2 regions of the Janibacter sp. Y6 genome follow, and region 2 is predicted to be linked to the other one. Evidence: riboswitches for the same ligand, from Rfam matches in the RefSeq annotation. Region 2 holds a riboswitch; the other holds the start of a gene.

Region 1 (7,053 bases), on a different contig from region 2:
CGAGGGTCCCGTGCAGCACGAGCTCCTCGGGCTGCTCGACGCGGTAGGCGACGACGACGGGGCAGTCCTCGCCGTAGTGCACCGCGCAGCGCTGCGCGAGCTCGCGCACCCGTCGCACGGCGAGGTGGAGCGCGAGGGTCGCGCCGGTCGCGGCGAAGGCCTCGAGGCTCTCCCCCGTCGGCATCGCCGTCGAGTCGCGCTGGGCGCGGGTGAGCACGACCGACTGCGCGACCTCGGGCACCGTGAGCTCGCGCCCGATCCGGGCGGCGGTCGCCGCGTAGGCCGCGACCCCGGGCGTGACGTCCCACGGCACGCCCGCGGCGTCGAGGCGGCGGGTCTGCTCGGCGAGCGCGGAGTAGACGGACGGGTCGCCGGAGCACAGCCGGGCGACGTCCTCGCCGCGCCCGTGCGCCGCGACGACCTCGGCGACGATCGCGTCGAGGTCGAGGTCCTGGGTGTCGACGAGACGGGCGTCGTCGGGGCAGTGCTCGAGCACGGCGGCGTCGAGATAGCTGCCCGCGTAGAGGCACAGCCGGCTCTGCGCGAGGAGCCGGGTCGCCCGCAGCGTGAGCAGGTCGGCGGCGCCGGGTCCGGCGCCGATGAAGTGGACGGTCATGACGCTCCGTGGGGTCGGGTGACGGCGAGCTGGACGACGGCGCGGGCGGGCGTCCACGACAGGTAGCGACCGAGCGGGACCGCCCGCTCGACGCTCACCCGGGTGAGCTCGCCGCCGGTACGGCCGTGGGTGGCGACGAGCGAGCCCTCGCCCTCGAGGGTCACGGCGTGCGCGACGAGCCGCCCGCCGGCGGGCAGCGCCTGCCAGGCCCGCGCGAGCAGGTCCTCGTCGAGCCCGCCGCCGACGAAGACGGCGTCGGGGGTGGCGAAGGGGATGAGGTCGGTCGTCGTCGTGTCACCGACGACGACCTCGACGCGCCCGGCGAGCCCGAGGGCGGCGGCGTTGTCGCGGATGCGCTGGGCTCGGGTGGGGTCGCGCTCGACGCAGGTCGCGCTCGTCCGCTCCGCGGCGAGGCACCACTCGAGGGCGACCGAGCCGTTGCCGGCGCCGAGGTCCCACAGGTGGGCACCGGCGGTGGGGCGCAGGCGGGCCAGGGCCGAGGCCCGCACGTCGCGCTTGGTCAGCTGGCCGTCGTGGGCGATGAAGTCCTCGGGGCGACCGGGCACGGGTCCCGCGGTCGGCGAGACCGCGGCGGGGTCCTCGGCGCGCACCTCGACGCAGCAGAGCACGAGGTCGGCGGTCCCACCGGCGAAGGCGTCGGCCCGCTCGCTGCGGGCTCCCTCGTCCGGCCCGCCGAGGTGCCAACGCGCGGTGAGCGTGCTCGCGCCCCAGCCACGCTCCGCGAGCAGGGCGCCGAGGCGCGCGGGGTCGGCGCCGTCGGAGCAGAGGACGACGAGCCGGGCGGCGGGGGCGAGATGGGGCAGGACCGCGCGCAGGTCGCGCCCGACCGCCGTGACGACCGTCGCGCTCTCCGCCGACCAGCCCTGGCGCGCCCGCGCGAGGGCGTCGCTGCCCACCGCCGGGTGGACCCGCACGGCGTCGGCCCCGAGCAGGTCGACCAGCGTCGTCGCGATGCCGGAGCGCAGCGGGTCGCCGCTCGCGAGGGCGACGGCGTCGCCCGTCGCCCGCAGCAGCTCGGGCAGACCGGCGCGAAGGGGGCTCGGCCAGGGCACGAGCTCGGCGCCGGGTGCGTGGGGACCCAGGAGGTCGAGGTGGCGGCGCCCGCCGATGAGGGTCGACGCACCCGCGACGAGGCGGCGACGCGCCCCGTCCAGGCCGTCCCACCCGTCGTCACCGACACCCACGACCTCGATCACGGTCGCCCACCCTAGGCCCCTTCGCGGTTGTGAGAGGATCGCGCCCGGCGCAGCCAACCGAGGAATCCGGTGCGAATCCGGAGCGGTCCCGCCACTGTCACGGCCCCCTGGGCCCGAGCCAGACACTCGGTCTGCACCCGTCACCGTCACCCGCGGCGACGTCATCGACCGGCGAGCGTGGACACTCGCCAGGAGGCAGCCGTGACGGCTCTTGGCCAGCGCACCCCGACCTACCCCTTCACCGCCATCGTCGGCGCCGACGAGCTGACGACCGCCCTGCTCCTCAGCGCGATCTCCCCGGAGATCGGAGGGGTGCTCGTGCGCGGGGAGAAGGGCACCGCGAAGTCGACCGCCGTCCGCGCCCTCGCGGCCGTCCTGCCCGAGCAGCACGTCGCGCTCGGCTGCCGCTTCGGGTGCGACCCCGACCGTGCCGAGGACTGCCCGGACGGCCCCCACGACGGACCCGGCACGACCCGACCCGCCCGTCTCGTCGAGCTCCCCGTCGGCGCCACCGAGGACCGCGTCGTCGGCTCGCTGGACCTGCGTCGCGCGCTCGGAGAGGGCGAGGCCGCCTACCAGCCCGGTCTGCTCGCCGAGGCGCACCGCGGGATCCTCTACGTCGACGAGGTCAACCTCCTGCACGACCACCTCGTCGACGTCCTGCTCGACGCCGCCGCGATGGGCCGCAACACCGTCGAGCGCGACGGGGTCTCGATCTCCCACCCCGCCCGGATCACCCTCGTCGGCACGATGAACCCCGAGGAGGGCGAGCTGCGCCCGCAGCTGCTCGATCGCTTCGGGCTCACCGTGCACGTCGCCGCGAGCCGCGACCCCCGTGAGCGGGCCGAGGTCGTGCGTCGCCGGCTCGCCGCCGACGCCGACCCGGTCGGCTTCGCCGCCGGCTACGAGCGCTCCGAGGTCGAGCTCACCGAGCGCATCGCCGCCGCCCGCGCCGGCGTGCGCGAGGTGGTCCTCGACGAGCGGACGCTGCGGACCGTCGCACGGGTGTGTGCCGGCTTCGACGTCGACGGCCTGCGCGCCGACATCGTCACCGCCCGCACGGCGGTCGCCCACGCGGCCTGGCAGGGACGCACGCACGTGACCCGCGAGGACATCCGTGCCGCGGCCCTGCTCGCCCTGCCGCACCGCCGCCGGCGCTCCCCCTTCGACGCGCCCGGTCTCGACGAGGACCTCCTCGACCGGCTCCTCGACGAGGAGCCGGAGGACGACCCGCCCGGCGGCGACGAGCCCGAGGACGGCCCCGACGAGCAGCCCGACGGCGGCCGGCCCGACGACGAGCAGCGCGACGGCGACGGCCGGACCACCGGCGGGCCGCCCCCCACCCCCGACGGGTCCGACGACACCCCGCCGAGCGGGCGCGCCGACAGTCCTCCGGAGCCGAGCGCCGAGGACCACGGAGCGCAGGACTCGGACGACCCCTCCGACGCGCAGGCCGCTCCCCCCGCGGGCGGTGCCGCTGCACCGGTCGGGACCGCGAGCGCCCAGGTGCCCTACCGCGCCCGCCGCCTCGAGCTCGCCGGTGTCGGGTCCGGTCCCTCGGGCCGCCGCTCCCCCGCTCTCACCCCGCGCGGCCGGGTCGTCGGCACGCACCCGGCCGGCCAGGAGCCGGCGGGCGCGCCGGTGCACGTCACCGCCACGCTGCGCGCCTCCGCCGCACGACGTGCCGCTCGCACCGGCCCGGCCCGCGTCACCGGTGACGACCTGCGCCACGCCGTGACCCGCGGGCGCGAGGCCAACCTCGTGCTCCTCGCCGTCGACGCCTCCGGCTCGATGGCCGCCCGCCGCCGGATGGGCGAGGTCAAGACGGCCGTGCTCTCGCTGCTGCTCGACGCCTACCAGCGCCGCGACCGAGTGGGTCTGGTGACCTTCCGGGGCACGCAGGCCGAGGTCGCCCTTCCGCCCACCTCGTCCGTCGACGCCGCTGCTGCTCGGCTCGCGCAGCTGCCCCACGGCGGGCGCACCCCGCTCGCCGAGGGCCTGACCCAGGTCGCCCGGGTCGTCGCCCGCGAGCAGGTCCGCGACCGCCATCAGCGCGCGCTCGTCGTCGTCGTCACCGACGGCCGGGCCACCGCCGGGGCGGATGCCCTCGCCCGCGCCCGGGTCGTCGCCGACGGCTGGTCGCGCGCCGTGCCGACCGCGCAGACCGTCGTCGTCGACTGCGAGTCCGGCCGCTTCCGGATGGGTCTGGCCGCCGACCTCGCCCGGCGCATGGGCGCCGAGCACATCCCCCTCGAGCAGGTCGCCGCGAGCGGTCTCGTCGAGATCGTCACCGACCGCACGGGCACCGGGCGCACCGGCCGGAGCGCCGCCTGATGGCGCAGGGACGCACCCCCGTCACCCCCGCCGACGGCCTGACCACCCGTCAGCGCCGCACGTCGCCCCTCGTCGTCGTCCACGGCGGGTCCGGCAAGGGCAAGTCGACCGCCGCCTTCGGGCTCGCCCTGCGCGGGTGGAACCAGGGCTGGTCGATCGGGGTCTTCCAGTTCGTCAAGTCGGCGAAGTGGCGGATCGGCGAGGAGGAGGCCTTCGCAGCGCTCGGCCGGCTCCACGAGCAGACCGGCGAAGGGGGCCCGGTCGAGTGGCACAAGATGGGCTCGGGGTGGTCGTGGTCGCGCAAGGCGGGATCCGAGGAGGACCACGCCGCCGACGCCCGCGAGGGCTGGGCCGAGATCAAGCGCCGGCTCTCCGAGGAGACGCACACCGTCTACGTCCTCGACGAGTTCACCTACGTCATGAAGTGGGGCTGGGTCGACGTCGACGACGTCGTCGAGACCCTGACGAGCCGCCCGGGCTACCAGCACGTCGTCATCACCGGTCGTGACCCGCACCCGCGCCTGCTCGAGATCGCCGACGTCGCGACCGAGATGACGAAGATCGCCCACCCCTTCGACCGCGGTCAGAAGGGTCAGCGGGGCATCGAGTGGTGAGGTCAGCGCGAGTGGTGAGGCAAGGGCGAGAGGTGGCCCTGCCGCGGGTGCTCGTCGCCGCCCCCGCGTCCGGCCACGGCAAGACGACGATCGCCGTGGGCATCATGGCCGCGCTCTCCCGCCGCGGGCTCGTCGTCGCCCCGGCGAAGGTCGGCCCCGACTACATCGACCCGGGCTACCACGCCCTGGCGACCGGCCGCCCGAGCCGCACGCTCGACCCGTGGCTCGTCGGCGAGGAGCGTGTCGCACCCCTGCTCGCCCGCGGCGCGACCCACCCGGTCACCGCGGACGTCGCCGTCCTCGAGGGCGTCATGGGCCTGCTCGACGGGCGCCTGGGCACCGACGGCTTCGCCTCCAGCGCGCACGTCGCCGCCCTCACGCGCACCCCCGTCGTCCTCGTCGTCGACATCAGCTCGACCTCGCGGACGGTCGCCGCCACCGTGCACGGCCTGGCCCGGATCGACCCCGTGCTCGAGGTCGTCGGCGTCGTCCTCAACAAGGCCGGCACCCCGCGTCACGGGGCCGAGGCCCGCCGCGCCGTCGAGGGCGTCGGCGTCCCCGTCTGGGGCGTCCTGCCTCGCGACGCGGCGATGCACGTGCCCTCGCGCCACCTCGGGCTCGTCCCCGCCGCCGAGCGCGGCCGGGCCGCCGCCACCCTCGACCACATCGCCGGGGTCGCCGAGGAGCACCTCGACCTCGACGCCCTGCTCGCGGCGGCCGCGGACGCACCGCCGCTGGAGACGTCCCCGTGGTCGCCCGCGCAGGCCCTCGGCCGCGAGCCCGCCACCCTGCCCGACGACGCCCCGGTCGTCGCCGTGGCCGGCGGGCGCGCCTTCACCTTCCGCTACCCCGAGACCGTCGAGCTGGTCGAGGCCGCCGGCGCCCGCGTCGTCGAGGTCGACCCCGCCCGCGACACCGTGCTGCCCGAGCGGACGTGCGGTCTCTACCTCGGCGGCGGCTTCCCCGAGGTCCACGCCCGCGCCCTCGCGACGAACCGCGAGCTCGTCGGCCAGATCGGCGCGGCCGTCGCCGCCGGCATGCCCACCGTCGCCGAGTGCGCCGGCATGCTCTACCTCGCCCAGAGCCTCGACGACCACCCGATGATCGGCTCGCTGCCCGCCCGGGCCGCCATGGGGCGCCGGCTCACCCTCGGCTACCGCGAAGGGGTGTCCCTCACCGACTCCGTCCTCGGCCCCGCCGGTACGACGGTCACCGGGCACGAGTTCCACCGCACGACGACCGACCCGCCCGCGGGCACCTCCGCCGCGTGGCGGCTCGGCGAGCGCGACGAGGGCTTCACGCTCGACCCGGCCGGCACCGGGCGCGCGACCCTCATCGCCTCCTACCTCCACACCCACTGGGCCGGCTCCCCCGCCCTTGCGTCGAGCTTTGTCGACGCAGTGCGCGAGCACGACCGGACGAGCACGAGGCGCGGGGCGGGAGGGGTCGCCCCGACTCAGGGGCCTTCGGCTCAGGGACCAGCGACTCAAGGGCCGGACCTCCGTGGCGCAGGGGGGGCGCCCCTTGGGGCTTCGCAGTGGTCGGTCGGCTCGGGCGGGAGAGCGCCGGTTGCCGAGAGCGCGGGTCAGCCCCTGAGTCGGGGCATCCCCCCCAGCTCCACTGCGGCCCGGCCCGTCCTGGCCGACCCCTTGCGGCATCACGGAGATGCCGAGGTCGCCGAGGAGCTCGTCGACCTCGCGGTCAACGTGCGGCTCGAGCGGCCACCGGCATGGCTCATGAGCGCACTTGTCGAGGAGCTCGAGGGCGTCGCCGCCTACCCGGACCCGACCGCTGCGCGGGACGCCCTGGCCGCCCGGCACGGGCTGCGGCGCGAGCAGGTGCTTCCGACGAGCGGCGGTGCCGAGGCCTTCACGCTGCTCGCCCGGGCGCTGCGCCCGCTCGACGCAGTCGTCGTGCACCCGCAGTTCACCGAGCCCGAGGCGGCGCTGCGCGCTGCCGGGCACGAGGTACGGCGGGTCCTGCTGCGGGCCGATGAGGGCTTCGCGCTGACACCGGACGCGCTCGCCGAGATCGGCGACGCGGACCTCGTCGTCGTCGGCAACCCCACGAACCCGACGGGCGTGCTCCATCCCGCCGACGTGCTGCGCTCGCTGGCGCGGCCCGGGCGGGTGCTGCTCGTCGACGAGGCCTTCGTCGACGCGGTCCCGCACGAGGCCGAGACCCTGCTCACCGGCGACCTCGACGGGGTGCTCGTCGTGCGCTCGCTGACGAAGACCTGGGCCGTCGCCGGGGTGCGCGCCGGGTACCTCGC
Region 2 (7,053 bases):
TCGACGACCTCGGCGTCGTCGAGCAGCGCCTCGAGCGCGAGTCGGTCCCCGGGTCGCGCCGCATGCCCGACGGGCGCGAGTTCAGCTGGCGCCAGATCGGCGTCAAGGGCCTGATGTCGGACCCGCAGCTGCCCTTCTTCATCAAGTGGGACGAGGGCTCGGACCACCCGAGCGCCGACAACCACAGCGACGTCGTCATCGAGTCGCTCATGGTCGCGGGCGACCCCGAGCGGGTCCACGACTGGCTGGGCCTGCCCGCCACCGAGACCTCGTCGGTCATCACCTTCGAGTTCGTCGCCCCCCACGGCCAGCCGGGTCTGCTCTCGGTCACCCTGAGCACCCCCAAGGGCACCGTCACCATCTGAGGCATCACCCGCGACGACCTGGTGCCAGGTCGCACGACGAAGGGGGAGGGACCGGGTCACCCGGTCCCTCCCCCTTCGTCATGCCCGGGGCGAGCCCTACGCCCGGCGCAGCCGCAGGCTGCTGAGGACGACGCACACCGAGCTGAAGGCCATCGCCGCGCCCGCGATCATCGGGTTGAGCAGGCCGGCCATGGCGAGCGGGATCGCGAGCGTGTTGTAGCCGAAGGCCCACACGAGGTTCTGCTTGATGACCTGCAGCGTGCGTGCCGACAGCGCCATCGCCTCGGGCACGGAGGCGAGGTCGTCACGCACGAGGACGATGTCGGCGGACTCCATGGCGACGTCCGTGCCCGCGCCCATCGCCATGCCGAGGTCGGCCTGCACGAGGGCGGCGGCGTCGTTGACGCCGTCGCCGACCATCGCGACGACCCGGCCGGACTCCTGCAGCTCGGCGATGCGGGCGTGCTTCTCGTGCGGCTTGACGCCGGCGACGACGTGCTCGGGCTCGATGCCGACCTTCGCCGCGACCGCTCGCGCGTTGATCTCGGTGTCGCCGCTGAGCAGCCAGGCCTCGAGCCCGGCGGCCCGCAGGTCGCGCACCGCCTGGGCGGAGGTCTCGCGCACGTCGTCGGCGACGGTGAGCGCGCCGCGGGCGCGGCCGTCCCACCCGACGAAGACGGTGGTCCCCGGCCGGTCGAGGGTCGCGAGCTCGGCGGGCACCTCGTCGAAGAGCTCGGGCAGGCCGACGGTCACCTCGGTGTCCCCGACGACGGCGCGGGCACCGGAGCCGGGCAGCGCGACGAAGTCGCGGGCGTCGGGGATCTTCAGCCCCTTCTCCTCGGCGCGCGCGACGACCGCCCGGGCGACCGGGTGCTCGCTGCCGCGCTCGACGGCGGCGGCAGCGACGAGAGCGGCGAAGGGGTGCAGCCCGGGCTCGGCGGCCAGACCGGTGAGCCGGGTCCGGCCGGTCGTGATCGTGCCCGTCTTGTCCATGACGACGGTGTCGATGCTGCGGGTGTCCTCGAGGACCTGGGGGCCCTTGATGAGGATGCCCTTCTGCGCACCGCGCGAGGTGCCGACGAGCAGGGCGGTCGGCGTGGCGAGGCCGAGCGCGCAGGGGCAGGCGATGATGAGCACGGTGATGGCGACGCCGATCGCCGTCGTCGCGCTGCCGGACCCGATCCACCAGCCGACGAAGGTGAGCAGCGCGAGGGCGAGCACGACGGGCACGAAGACCGCGGAGACGCGGTCGGCGAGACGCTGGACGTCGGCCTTGCCGGTCTGGGCCTGCTCGACGAGCCGGGTGATCGCGGCGAGCGTCGTGTGCGCACCGACCGCCGTCGCCTCGACGACGAGCCGGCCCGAGGTGTTGATCGTCCCCGCGTCGACCGTGCTGCCCGCCTCGACGTCGACGGGCACGGACTCGCCGGTGACGACCGAGGTGTCGATGGCCGAGACGCCGTCGACGACGACGCCGTCGGTCGCGACCTTCTCACCGGGTCGCACGACGAAGTGGTCGCCGACGCGCAGGTCGTCGACGGGGATGACGACCTCGGTCGTCGCGCGGGTGGTCGCCGAGATGCGCTGGACGGCGACCTCCTTGGCCCCGAGGTCCATGAGAGCGGTGAGCGCGGAGCGGCCCTGCGCCTTGGCCCGCGACTCGAGCCACCGGCCGAGGAGGAGGAAGGCGGTGACCACCGCTGCCGTCTCGAAGTAGTAGTGCCCCTCCTCGCGGGGGTGGTGGCCGGGGCCGACGACGAGCGCGACGCTCGACCACACGAAGGCGGCGGTGACGCCGAGGCTGACGAGCGTGTCCATCGTCGAGGTGCGGTGCCGGGCGGCCGCGACCGCCGCACGGTGGAAGGGCCAGGCGCACCACACGACGACGGGGGCGGTGAGGACGAGCTGCAGCCACGGGTTGGCGGCGAAGGTCCACGGGCCCATGGCGAGCAGGACGACGACGAGCGCGAGCGGCCCGGCGACGAGCAGGCGTCGGCGCAGGTCGTCCTCGCGCACGTGGGTGTGCTCCGGCGGCGCGAGCCGAGTGCCGGGGTCGAGGACGGTCGCGCCGTAGCCGCTCGCCTCGACGGCCCCGACGATCTCGTCGTGGGTGACGTGCCCCGGGTAGGTGACGTGCGCACGCTCGGTCGCGAGGTTGACGCTCGCGCTCACGCCGTCGAGACGGCCCAGGCGCTTCTCGACGCGGGCGACGCACGACGCGCACGTCATGCCGGTGATGGCCAGGTCGACCTCGTGGACGTCGGCGGCGTCCGCGGTCGAGGGGTCGGCGTCGGTGGGGTGGGTGGTGCTCATCGCGGGGCGACCGTGTACCCGGCCTCGTCGACCGCGGCGGCGATGTCCTGCGGGCTCACGTGCCCCTCGCTCGTGAGCGTGACCGGCGAGCTGCCGCCGGCGACGAGCTCGACGGCCACGGCCGAGACCCCGGAGATCTCGCCGAGCTCCTCGGACACGTGCCGGACGCAGTTCTCGCAGGTCATGCCGTCGACGTAGATGGTGGTCTGCTCGCTCATGGTGGTGCTCCTTCGTCGATGGTGGGTGGTCTGGGGGAGGGGCGTCAGGAGCGCACGAGGCGCGCGATCGCCGCGCTGGCCTCGCGCACCTTCTCCTGGGCGGCCTCGTCGCTCTCGCGGGCGGCGTCGACGACGCAGTGCCCGACGTGGTCCTCGAGCAGGCCGAGGCTCACGGCCTGCAGCGCCTTCGTCGCGGCGCTCACCTGGGTGAGGATGTCGATGCAGTACTCGTCGTCGTCGACCATGCGGGCGATGCCGCGCACCTGCCCCTCGATCCGCTTGAGACGCTTGAGGTAGGCGTCCTTGTCGGCGGCGTATCCGGCCACGGCGGTCTCCCTTCGTCCCCTCGAAGATACCCCCAAGGGGTATGAAGGGACAAGCCCTAGGCGGTTACTGGATGAAGCGGAAGAGCGGGCTCGAGGGGCGGATGCGCTCGATGCGCACCGGCGAGGCCTCCATCCGGCGCAGGAGGGGGTCGAGGTCCTCCGGGGCACCGAGCTCGACGCCGACGAGGGCCGGCCCGGTCTCGCGGTTGCTGCGCTTGACGTACTCGAAGAGCGCGATGTCGTCGTCGGGCCCGAGGACCTCGTCGAGGAAGCGGCGCAGCGCCCCGGGCTCCTGCGGGAAGTCGACGAGGAAGTAGTGCTTGCGCCCCTGGTGCACGAGGGCCTTCTCGACGACCTCGGCGTAGCGGGAGACGTCGTTGTTGCCCCCGGAGACGACGGCGACGACCGTGCTGCCCGGCGTGACCCCGAGCTCGTCGAGGTCGATCGCGGCGAGGGCGGCGGTCGCCAGCGACCCCGCGGGCTCGGTGACGATGCCCTCGGTCTGGTAGAGCGCGAGCATCTCGACGGCGACCGCGCCCTCGGCGATGGAGTGCACCGGCGCGTCCGTGGCTGAGACGGCTGAGTAGGTGAGCCCGCCGACCTCGCGCACCGCGGCGCCGTCGACGAAGGGGTCGACGTCACCGATCGCGACCGGGCGGCCCGCCTCGAGGGCGGCCGACATCGACGCCGCCCCGGAGGGCTCGATGCCGACGACCTTCGTCGTGGGGTGGTGCTCGGCGAACCACGTCGCCATCCCGCCGAGCAGACCGCCCCCGCCGACGGGGACGAGCACGACGTCGGGTGCCCCGCCGAGCTGCTCGACGACCTCGAGGGCGACCGTGCCCTGGCCGGCCATCGTGTCGACGTGGTCGAAGGCGGGCACCACCGTCGCCCCGCTCTCGCGGGCATGACGAAGGGCGGAGGCCGCCGCGTCGTCGTAGACGTCGCCGCCGACGACGACCTCGACGTGCTCGCCGCCGAGGGCGGCGACGCGGTCGCGCTTCTGGCGGGGGGTGGTGCGGGGCAGGTAGATCCGGGCCTGCACCCCGAGGCGCGCGCAGGCGTACGCGACGCCCTGGGCGTGGTTGCCGGCGGAGGCTGCGACGACCCCCTTCGCCCGCTGCTCGGGGGAGAGGCGCGCGATGAGGGTGTAGGCGCCGCGGAGCTTGTAGCTGCGCACCGGCTGGAGGTCCTCGCGCTTGAGGAGCACGTGCGCGCCGGTGGCGGTGCTGTGCCGGGCGGAGGGCTGGAGCGGGGTGGGGTCGAGGAGGTCGTGCAGCAGGACCGCGGCCGCCTCGACGTCCTCCGCGCGGATCGGAGAGCTCACGCTCGCAGGCTAGACCTCGTCGCCGACGTCGTGCTGCGAGGTCCGCGCTGCGTCGCGTAGTGTCGGCACCGAGTCAGACGCACACCAGTGCAGAGGGAATCCGGTGAGAGTCCGGAGCTGTCGCGCAGCGGTATGGGTGACTGACGGGGTGAGATCCACTGGGCCAGAAGGCCTGGGAAGGGACCCCGTCGGGACGACCCCGAGTCCGAAGACCTGCTGACTCGCTGGACCCCGACAGGGCCTCGCGATCCGGGCCCCCGACGCACCTGGAGACCCCCGTGTCCCACGACCGCCCCGGCGGCCGGCGGCTGCCCGTCGTGCCGCTGCTGCTCGTCCTGCTCGTCCTCACCGTCGTCAGCGGCGTCGTCTCGCTCGGTCTGGGGTCCGAGCCGCTGCCGCTGCACGGGGTCGTCGACGTCCTGCGCGCCCGGGTCGTCGGCGCTGCGGGCCCGGACCCCGCCCTCGACACCATCGTGTGGGAGCTGCGCGCACCGCGTGCCGTCATGGCGATGGTCGTCGGCGCCGGCCTGGCCGTCGCCGGCGCGTGCATGCAGACCCTCGTGCGCAACCCGCTCGCCGACCCCTACCTCCTCGGGGTCTCGGCCGGGGCCGGCGTCGGCGCCACCCTCGTCATCCTCCTCGGCGCGCTCGCCGGGCTCGGGGTGTGGGCGCTCTCCCTCGGCGCCCTCGGCGGGGCTCTCGTCGCGACCGCCCTCGTCCTCGGCATCTCTCTCGCCCAGGGCGGGATCACCCCCCTTCGCCTCGTGCTCACCGGTGTCGTCATGTCGGCGGCCTTCTCCTCCGTCTCGAGCCTGCTCGTCTTCCTCAGCGCCGACCCGCGGGCGACGCAGTCGGTCCTCTTCTGGCTGCTCGGCAGCCTCTCCGGGTCGGTGTGGCAGCAGGTGCTCCCGCCCGTGCTCGTCGTCGTCGTGTCCGGCGTCGTCCTCCTCGCGCTGCACCGCTGGCTCGACGCGCTGGCTGCCGGACCCGACGTCGCGGGCGGTCTGGGCGTCCCGGTCCGAGAGCTGCGGCTCGCCCTCTTCGTCCTCGTCTCGGTCCTCGTGGGGGTGCTCGTCGCCGTCTCCGGCGGCATCGGCTTCGTCGGGCTCGTCGTCCCGCACATCGCCCGCATCCTCGTCGGCGCGCGGCACCGCTACGTGCTGCCGGTCGCGGCCGCCGGCGGCGCGCTCTTCCTGCTCTGGGTCGACGTCGCGGCGCGGACCGTCGTGCGCCCGCAGGAGATCCCGCTGAGCGTCGTCACCGGGCTCGTCGGGGCGCCGATCTTCCTCGTCCTGCTCGGCAGACGGCACTACTCGTACTCGGGGGGCGCCGGATGACCCACCTGTCCACGACCGGGCTCGCCGTCGAGATCGGTGGGCGCACGATCGTCTCCGGTGTCGACCTCGACGTGCCGCCCGGGTCGATGCTCGCCCTCGTCGGCCGCAACGGCAGCGGCAAGTCCACCCTCATCAGGTCGCTCGTCGGCCTGCGACCCCCGGCCGCCGGCACCGTGCACGTGGACGGGGTCGACCTCGCGCGCCTGTCGTCGCGACGGCGGGCCACCCGGGTGGCCTACGTCGCGCAGGAGGACGGGCCGCCCGAGGACCTCCTCGTCGGCGAGATGGTCGCGATGGGGCGCACCCCGCACCGACCGCCATGGGCCGTCGACGAGCGCTCCGAGCGCGAGCTCGTGCTCGAGGCGCTGCGTCATGTCGGCATGGCCGCGAAGGTCGACCGCCCCTGTCAGCACCTCTCCGGGGGCGAGCGCCGCCGGGTGATGCTCGCCCGTGGCATCGCCCAGGGGTGCGACCTGCTCGTCCTCGACGAACCGACGAACCACCTCGACGTGCACCACCAGGACCAGCTGCTCCAGACGGTGCGTCTCCTCGGGTGCACGGTCGTCGCCGCGGTCCACGACCTCTCGCTCGCGGCCGCCCACTTCGACGCCGTCGCCGTGCTCCACGACGGCGCCGTCCACGCCGTCGGTCGTCCCCGCGACGTCCTCACCCCCGAGCTCGTGCGCGACGTCTTCGACGTCGGCGCCCGTCATCTCACCGACCCGGTCACCGGCCGGGTCCACCTCGTCCTCGGTGCCGGCGCCCCGCCGGTGCCCGCTCCTCGAGAGGCAGTCCTGTGACCCCCCTTCGCCCCGCCCGAGCCGCCCAGGCCCTGTCCGCCGCCGTCCTGCTCGGCTCTCTGCTCGTCGGGTGCGGATCCGCGACGTCGACCACCCGCAGCAGCGCGGACGGCGCCGGCGAGGTGACGGTGTCGACGTGCGGCGAGGACGTGCGATTCCCCTCACCCGCGCAGCGGATGTACGTCGCCGGCGACGGCAACCTGCTCGCGATGGTGCTCGCCGTCGGGGCGCAGGACCAGGTCGCCGGGGCGAGCGGTACGACGGACACGGCGCAGGCCCTCTCGCGGGTCTACGGGTCCGAGGTCGTCGACGGCATCCCCGTCGCCACCCGCGACCAGCCGACGATGGAGAACGTCCTCGCCCAGCG

Evidence for each region. Region 2 has a riboswitch for cobalamin ahead of L6241_RS13680 (iron ABC transporter permease). Riboswitches for the same ligand answer to the same signal wherever they lie in the genome.
Region 1: another riboswitch for cobalamin. It lies ahead of L6241_RS03410 (magnesium chelatase subunit D family protein); the one in region 2 lies ahead of L6241_RS13680 (iron ABC transporter permease).

What each region holds. Positions count from the first base shown of each region.
Region 1 covers NZ_JAKLYZ010000001.1:738,557-745,609, forward strand. Annotated here, with positions in the region: gene L6241_RS03400 (cobalt-precorrin-4/precorrin-4 C(11)-methyltransferase) at 1-616, opposite strand, end outside; gene cbiE (precorrin-6y C5,15-methyltransferase (decarboxylating) subunit CbiE) at 613-1,833, opposite strand; cobalamin riboswitch at 1,852-1,983, shown strand; gene L6241_RS03410 (magnesium chelatase subunit D family protein) at 2,035-4,167, shown strand; gene cobO (cob(I)yrinic acid a,c-diamide adenosyltransferase) at 4,167-4,781, shown strand; gene L6241_RS03420 (cobyrinate a,c-diamide synthase) at 4,814-7,053, shown strand, end outside.
Region 2 covers NZ_JAKLYZ010000006.1:68,661-75,713, reverse strand. Annotated here, with positions in the region: gene L6241_RS13705 (VOC family protein) at 1-365, shown strand, start outside; gene L6241_RS13700 (heavy metal translocating P-type ATPase) at 462-2,678, opposite strand; gene L6241_RS13695 (heavy-metal-associated domain-containing protein) at 2,675-2,896, opposite strand; gene L6241_RS13690 (metal-sensitive transcriptional regulator) at 2,941-3,222, opposite strand; gene ilvA (threonine ammonia-lyase IlvA) at 3,287-4,549, opposite strand; cobalamin riboswitch at 4,596-4,785, shown strand; gene L6241_RS13680 (iron ABC transporter permease) at 4,828-5,886, shown strand; gene L6241_RS13675 (ABC transporter ATP-binding protein) at 5,883-6,686, shown strand; gene L6241_RS13670 (ABC transporter substrate-binding protein) at 6,683-7,053, shown strand, end outside.